One region of the Peribacillus sp. YIM B13481 genome, then DNA from elsewhere that is predicted to be linked to it. Evidence: riboswitches for the same ligand, from Rfam matches in the RefSeq annotation. Region 1 holds a riboswitch; the other holds the start of a gene.
The links. Region 1 has a riboswitch for cobalamin ahead of metE (5-methyltetrahydropteroyltriglutamate--homocysteine S-methyltransferase). Riboswitches for the same ligand answer to the same signal wherever they lie in the genome.
Positions count from the first base shown of each region.

Region 2: linked by a shared signal. The riboswitch ahead of ACFX4X_RS06205 (ribonucleoside-diphosphate reductase subunit alpha) and the one ahead of metE (5-methyltetrahydropteroyltriglutamate--homocysteine S-methyltransferase) in region 1 are both predicted to bind cobalamin.

Region 1 is NZ_JBHZPE010000030.1:3,920-8,138, forward strand. Features, by position in the region: gene ACFX4X_RS16550 (aminopeptidase) at 1-700, opposite strand, end outside; gene bcp (thioredoxin-dependent thiol peroxidase) at 712-1,182, opposite strand; gene ACFX4X_RS16560 (potassium channel family protein) at 1,245-1,661, opposite strand; cobalamin riboswitch at 1,921-2,112, shown strand; gene metE (5-methyltetrahydropteroyltriglutamate--homocysteine S-methyltransferase) at 2,258-4,219, shown strand, end outside.
Region 2 is NZ_JBHZPE010000006.1:72,163-76,381, reverse strand. Features, by position in the region: gene ACFX4X_RS06220 (SulP family inorganic anion transporter) at 1-77, shown strand, start outside; gene ACFX4X_RS06215 (hypothetical protein) at 163-309, shown strand; gene ACFX4X_RS06210 (manganese-dependent inorganic pyrophosphatase) at 408-1,337, opposite strand; cobalamin riboswitch at 1,631-1,812, shown strand; gene ACFX4X_RS06205 (ribonucleoside-diphosphate reductase subunit alpha) at 1,952-4,219, shown strand, end outside.

The sequences.
Region 1 (4,219 bases):
GTGTGTTGAAGGATATCCTTCCATTGACGCTCTCTTTTATAGGTGCAGTAAATACTTCCCCGTCCGGTAAATTCTTTTTTCCGGCACATATGATAGCCGGCATACCTTTAATGGAAAAGGTCAAATCTGTCCCTGGTGAAACGATCCTGACTTTGTCAGTCCGTTCCATCAATAGTTTTAACGGTTTTAATGCCGCCTCCATTTTCCCATAATCCATTGTGCATACGTTCAAAAGGAAGTCTTGATACCTGTCGAAAGTCATGCCGGCTTTTTGCGCTGATGTGTTGGTGGGATAATTAAGCAAGACCCAACGTCGGTTGTTCACATAAAAAAGAGTTGGAGAATTCATAGCCTCCCCTTGAAGACGGTGCCTTTCGAGGAGAACATCAGTCATTTCCACATCGTTTTCTTCACCGGTGATGATGATGACCGCATCGATATCCGTATATTTCTTCAGAGCCCATTGCGATGATGTGTCAAGTTGTTCCTTCACATTCCCTTGTAATAGATGCCGGCTTATCTCATCGTCTTCAAGTTCTACATATGGATAAGCACCCACTCTGTATGTTTCATCAATCAGCTCTTTCAATAATGGTTTCGTGTTGATATGGCCCCGAATAAGGATTCTCTCTTTTGGCTTTAATTGTATCGAATGATGAATCAGCCTGGCAGCAAGCTTCGTTATTCGCTCATCCTTCATTTGCCTGTCCCTTATTTTTTGAGGTCGCGAAGAGTTTCAAGAGCTTCTTCGACGTGGCCTTTTACTTTTACCTTACGCCATTCTTTGACTATCTTACCTGCCTTATCAATCAGGAATGTTGAACGTTCAATGCCCATATACTCCTTGCCGAAGTTCTTTTTCAATTGCCACACATCAAATGATTCAGCAGCTTCATGATTTTCGTCAGCTAGCAGCAGAAAAGGCAATCCATGTTTTTCGATGAATTTTTCATGTCGTGCCGCTGGGTCTGGGCTGATACCAATGATGACAGCGTCCAATCCCTCAAATTGCTCATTGTGGTCCCGGAAATCACAGGCCTCCGTCGTGCATCCTGGCGTCATGTCTTTTGGATAAAAATATAAAACAATGTATTTCCCCGTAAAATCCGATAGGGAAACCATTTCACCATTGTTTGCTGGGAGTTGAAAATCAGGTGCTTTTTCTCCAATTTTAACAGTCATATTGAACCCTCCATTTCTTTCATTATGGTAAGAGTACCCAATAATCGAAAGAAATACAACTTTCATTTATTCCTTCTTTCCTGATCTAAATCAATCACCGTCCGAATTACAAACGCGGCCGGGAGCGTATAGCCGATGAATGCCTGGATTGTCGCAATCATCCTGCCTACGCCTATCGGGGCTATATCCCCATACCCTACAGAAAACATCGTCATCGCACTAAAATAAAAAGAAGTCTTCAGTTGCTCGTAAAAACTGCCGTCCAAACGATTGCCCATATCAAGAATCACTGAATGATTCTGAAGCTCGTATAATAAATAAATCAGTGCAAATCCAACTAATATCGTCGCATATAAATTGCCAAGCCACAGCATATCCTCCAGAGAAAACTTCTTTCCTCCCGACTCAACAAGAAATAAGGTACGAATGCTCATCACCATGCAAAAAATGATTCCTGCAATCAAGATGTAGAAAGTCATCCCCCACGCCCCATTTCAAAACGCCACTCCCTCTATACATACTCCCTGTCCAAACAATATATTCTTTCTTAGGGACAGACTTTATCCTTATCACTAACACATCCTAAACGCATTTGTCAGGAATTTGGGACCTTATCCCGAATCTTTTTCATGTTGACCCTTTTAGTCGGATATGTTAAGGTTGTCTAAATATTTATAATAATTTTTATTTTATAAATATTCACCACCTGCAATCAGTTTACCCAGCAGGTTTTGTGAAATTTCATATGTGGAAATAGGTTCCTAATTTTCATTAGGATTAAAAGGGAAGCCCGGTGTAATTCCGGCACGGTCCCGCCACTGTAATGGGAATGTTAGCGCCATCCAATATGCCACTGATCAACGGATCGGGAAGGCCCGTCGCTAATGATATTCCCTAAGTCAGGAGACCTGCCTATTTCGACAACACTGTTTTAACCTACGGGAGATAGGGAGGTGTTAGGGACCTTATAATTGTAAGGGGCATTCTGCATGCCTCTTTATTTTAAGCATTTCTAACTTTCTCTTTTGACGGTTAGGGATGCTTTTTTATTGTTCAATCAAATGAATGTAGGAGGATGGGAATTTTGAAAAGCAGTAGTTTGGGTTACCCGCGAATCGGGGAAGATCGTGAATGGAAACGTACATTAGAAGCTTACTGGTCCGGTAAAATCGATGAAGCAGAATTTACGGCACAACTAAAAGCCATCCGTTTAGGCAACTTACAAAAACAGAAGAAACGAGGCATTGATATCATTCCTGCCAACGACTTCACTTTATATGATCAAATGCTGGATATGTCCGTCATGTTCGGTCTTGTTCCTGAACGTTATTCAGCCTATGAAGGCGGATGCGTTCCCCTTTCCGTTTATTATTCAATGGCCCGCGGAAACAATGATGAAGTCGCTTCCGAAATGACGAAATGGTTCAATACGAACTATCACTATATTGTCCCTGAATTAAGCCTGTCACAGCTGACTTTAACAGAAAATAAACCACTTGCAGCATATCGGGAGGCCAAGGAAAAGCTAGGGATTGAAACCAAACCCGTGTTGATTGGACCTTATACTTTCATCTCCCTTTCCAAAGGCTTCAATAAAAAAGATATCCCTGGCATCATCCTGAGCCTGCTTCCCCTATACACGCAAATCCTGCAAGAGTTGGAGCAAGAAGGCGTGAAGTGGGTTCAAATGGACGAACCTTCTCTTGTTTCATCCATTTCCAAAGATGATATGCAAACTGTTACTTACCTCTATGAAAAACTGAATGAAGCAGCACCAAACCTGAACATCATGCTACAAACATACTTTGATGCCGTGGAGCATTACCAAGAAGTCATCGAATTACAAGTCCAAGGAATCGGTCTTGATTTTGTACATGATAAAGGGAAGAATCTAAGTAATCTTGAAGCATTCGGTTTCCCGAAGGACAAAGTGCTTGCTGCAGGTGTGATTGACGGAAAAAACATTTGGCTATCTGATTTATCGAAAAAAATCCAATTGATCGAGACTCTTAAGAAAAAGGTAGCCGAAGACCAAATCTGGCTTCAGCCCTCTTGTTCCCTGCTTCATGTCCCAGTGACCGTTCGTAATGAAACCGCCCTTTCAAAAGAAGTGAAAGAGGCTCTCGCTTTCGCTGATGAGAAACTTGAGGAAATCATACTCTTGGTCAAAGGGAATAATCTAGGCTTTGAAGCAATCGCCGAAAAAGTCGATGCTAATAAATTTACGGTTCAAACGTTAGCAAGTTCAAATGCACGGAATCATGGGAATGTACAATCCAATGTCGAAAAGGTTAAAACCAGGAACGTCGGCCGTCAGCTTCCATTTAAAGAACGTTACCAAAAACAACAGGAATTTTTCAAATTGCCTTTTCTTCCTTCGACTACGATCGGCAGCTTTCCACAGACATTTGAAGTTAAACAAGCACGTGGGAAATTCAAAAGAGGAGAATGGACCGCTTCGCAATATGAAACATTCGTTAACGAAGAAATCGGCAGGTGGATTGATATCCAAGAAGAAATCGGCTTGGATGTTCTTGTACACGGGGAATTCGAACGGACGGATATGGTTGAATACTTCGGCCATAAGTTAGGCGGATTCGTCTTTCTAGAAAAGGGCTGGGTACAATCCTATGGGTCTCGCTGCGTGAAACCACCAGTCATCTACGGTGACATCGATTTCATCGAACCGATGACAGTCAGGGAAAGTGTATACGCACAATCACTGACGAACAAGACGGTAAAGGGAATGCTAACAGGTCCTGTCACGATTTTGAACTGGTCATTTGTCCGTGATGATATTTCCAGGGAGAATGTTTGCTACCAACTGGCACTTGCTTTGGAAAAAGAAGTCATTGCATTGGAATCGGCTGGAATCAAAATGATCCAAGTTGATGAGCCTGCACTTAGGGAAGGTCTGCCATTGAAAAAAACCGATCGCGATGAGTATTTGAACTGGGCTGTTAATTCGTTCTTGATATCCACATCAAGCGTCGAGGATACAACCCAAATTCACACGCATATGTGCTATTGCGACTTC
Region 2 (4,219 bases), on a different contig from region 1:
TCCAGGTGCAAGGCCTGGACGAGGAGAGTTCGTTATTGCTTGAAAAACTCGCCACCTCAGAAAGTAAAATATCTTGAAAAAGTATAATTCTGCTGAATAGAAACTTTTCAAACCGACAAAATAGATAACATGAAATATTTCCTTTTGAAAGGAGCGAAAAGCATGACATCCGATCAGGATTATACAGCAGCGAATCTGTCACCAGATTTATTGAATGAACTGAAAAGCTTTGAAAGCAAACTTGGCGAGGAAGCCAATAAAGAACTGATTGTCATCGCCTATGAAAAAGAAAAGGAAACCTTAAATTAAAAAAAAAGACTCAAACACCTTTAAATGGATGGTTGAGTCTTTTTTTGATGTACAGAAAAGGGGCCCCAAAGTATTAAATGGGCACCCCTTTTCCAATATTATTTACTGAATACGTCCGTTAAAACCGGAACGATTTGTTTTTTACGCGATACAACGCCCTCTAAGACGGCAATGTTATTGTTTAATGAAACGTCATATGCCTTTTCCACTGCATCAGCCGCTTTTCCAAGAGCCAAGGCCACAGAATCATTGGTCAAGATATCCGTTACGACGAATAGGAATAAATCCAATTCCTTCACAGCGATGACCGATTCAATGGCTGCTTCTATTTCAGCTTGCTTAGCAAGAACTTCGTTCGGATCTACAGCATTGACCTGAGCTATCTCAACTTTAGCCATTCCCATGGAGAATTCTTTTGCATCAAGAGTGATTAGCTGGGCAATCGTCTTGTCGCTCAAGTCAGCTCCCGCCTTCAACATTTCCAAGCCATATGTTTCAGCGTTTACTCCCGCAATATCAGCCAGTTCCATAGCTGCTGCAACGTCTTGCTCTGTGCATGTCGGGGATTTGAACAATAAAGAATCGGAAATTATGGCAGATAGCATAAGTCCGGCGATCGTTTTAGGGACTTCAATGCCGTTTTCTTTATAGATTTTATTTAAAATGGTTGCCGTACAGCCAACTGGCTCCGCACGGTAATATAAAGGATCGCTTGTTTCAAAGTTAGCGATACGGTGATGGTCAATAACTTCCAACACACGGACTTGGTCAATATCTTCTGCACTTTGCTGGCGTTCGTTGTGGTCGACCAGGATCACGCCATCCGCTTCCCCTGCCACTTTTTCCACAAGGCGGGGAGCTTCGAATTTGAATTGGTCCAACGCATATTGAGTTTCACCATTCACTTCACCCAGACGAACTGGTTCAGCGTTGATACCTAGTTGCTTTTTAAGATCTGCATAAGCGATTGCTGAACAGATTGTGTCTGTATCCGGGTTTTTATGTCCAAAAACTAATACTTTTTCCAAGATTTTAACCCCTTTTTCATAAATATTTTTCCGCGAATCCCCTCATCGCAATAAGGGAGACCCACCTTTACTATACACTTTATTTTAACACAAAATCCCGTAAATTCAGTGCTCGAATTACCCATTCCCCAATAAAATCTTTCATTCTCAATCCCTCTACCTTCACTTTGTCAATAGATAAGGGTTGGTTTTTCTCAAATATATTAGTTGAATTATCATCGTATATGGCTTACGATAATATAAGCAGAAATACTAGATATTGATTACACAAACAATACTAATAACTATATATAGAATATTTTATAATCAAAGGTGCCAGTGATGGCTGAAAAGGGAATCCGGTGTAAACCCGGAACTGTCCCCGCAACTGTAAATGTGACGAAATGAGAAACCACTGTATAGCTCTCTCTATACGGGAAGGACTCAAAGTAGGATGATCATGAGTCAGGAGACCTGCCTTGATTTTTTCATGTTTCTTATTCTTCGGGGATTGAGATGATGAAACGATAGTATAATGGCTATTTTTTCATGGTTCTTTTATTCTATCGTTTGATCCGCTCAATCCATTTGGGCGGTTTTTTTATTTTAGCGGAAGTTTACAAGGAGGATTATTAATGACTCAAACATATAACTCTACCATAAGCGAAAATGACACCGAAACGAATTCAATCCAGCTTGAGATGTTATCAAAGGAATTCGAAGGCCGTCTCGATATGGAAAAGTTCAAAAAGCGTTTTATAAAATGGCTTGATCGCAAAAGTGACTCAACCGATGAACAGGCATCAAAAAAACTGATTCAGCTCGCTCTTGAAAGTGTGGATATAGATGCTCCCGATTGGACGTTCGTTGCTGCAGCAGAACTATTGAATACGATGTATAGGGATGCACAGGCAAATCGAGGTTATGAAGGCATGAGTTATGGCCCATTCTATGAACTGATCACGGAACTCTCGCAACTTTCAGAAGGCCAGCGTTATCCCATTTATAAATCAGAACTGCTAGCTTCTTATACGAAAGCAGAAATTGAGGAATTGGGTTCGGTGATCGACCCGGAAAAGGATAAATTATTTTCTTACATAGGCATCTACTTATTAAACGATCGCTACCTAGCCCGCCCAAAAAAAGACAAGGTCTACGAACTGCCTCAAGAGCGCTTCATGATCATCGCGATGGAAATCATGCGAATGGAAAAAACGGAGCATCGTCTTCAACTAATAAAAGAAGCTTACTGGGCCATGTCCAACCTTTATATGACTGTTGCGACGCCTACTCTATCCAATGCAGGTAAAACGCATGGACAGTTAAGCTCTTGTTTTATCGACGCAATTGAAGATTCCATTGACGGCATCTATCTATCTAACTACGATGCTGCAAAAGTATCAAAATTCGGCGGCGGTGTAGGTCTTTACGTTGGTAAGATTCGTTCGCTTGGTTCTGATATCCGAGGTTTCTCTGGAAACAGTTCCGGCACGACTCCCTGGATCCGGCTATTCAACCAGACAGCTGTCAGTGTCGATCAATTGGGGCAACGTAAAGGTGCCATCGCGATTTACTTGGATGCCTGGCATAAAGATATTATGAGCTTTCTTGATTTGAAGACGCAAAACGGGGATGACAGATTAAAAGCCCATGATATTTTTACAGGTGTATGTATTCCTGATTTGTTCATGGAGGCTGTACGCGACAGAAAAGAATGGTATCTTTTCGATCCACACACCGTCAAGCAAACCCTTGGATTCTCACTTGAAGATCTTTATGACGAGAAGAAAGGCGAAGGAAGCTTCAGGAATCATTATGCACTTGCTGTCGAGGCCGCAGAAAACGGTACACTTCCAAACTATAGCTTTGAAAAAATCAATGCGATGGACATCATGAAAAGCATCATGATTTCTCAATTAGAAGAAGGCGTACCATATATGTTCTACCGCGATGAAGTGAACCGGAAGAATCCGAATAAACATAAAGGCATGATTTACTGTTCTAACCTTTGTACGGAGATTGCTCAAAACTTAAGCCCTTCGACGATTACGGATGAATATGAAACAGAAGATGGAGATGTCGTTGTGGTCCGTAAAAGCGGCGATTTCGTTGTCTGCAACCTATCATCCATTAACTTGCCCCGTGCGGTGAGCAGCGATGTTTTGGAGAGGTTAATTCCCATTCAGGTCCGGATGCTGGATAACGTCATTGATGTCAATAATCTTCCGGTCAAGCAAGCATCCATCTCGAACAAACGTTACCGGGCAATTGGTCTAGGAACGTTTGGATGGCATCATTTACTTGCCACTCAGAATATTTATTGGGAATCGGATGAGGCTGTTCACTATGCCGATGCTTTATACGAAAAGATCGCTTACTTAACAATCAAAGCATCCAACGAGTTGGCCAAGGAAAAAGGATCATACCCATATTTCGAAGGATCGGATTGGCATACAGGGGAATATTTCGAACTTCGTGACTATACAGATCAAAAATGGATGGATTTAAAAGCAGATGTGCAGGAGCACGGTACCCGTAATGGATATTTAATGGCTATTGCCCCCAATTCATCGACTGCTAAAATCGGTAATTCAACGGATGGAATCGATCCTTTGTATGAAATTGAATTTTACGAGGAAAAGAAAAACTTCAAATTCAAGGTGACCGCACCAGGATTGACGCCAAATACGTATGAATATTATAAAAAGACCCGCTTTAATTTGGACCAACTGGAGAGCATCAGGCAAAATGCAGCCCGCCAACGCCATATTGACCAAGCAATCAGCTTTAATCTGTATGTACACAACACAATCAAAGCGAAGGTCCTATTGGATATCCATTTAACGGCGTGGGAATCCGGGTTGAAATCAACGTATTATGTTCGTTCGACTTCTTCCGAATAT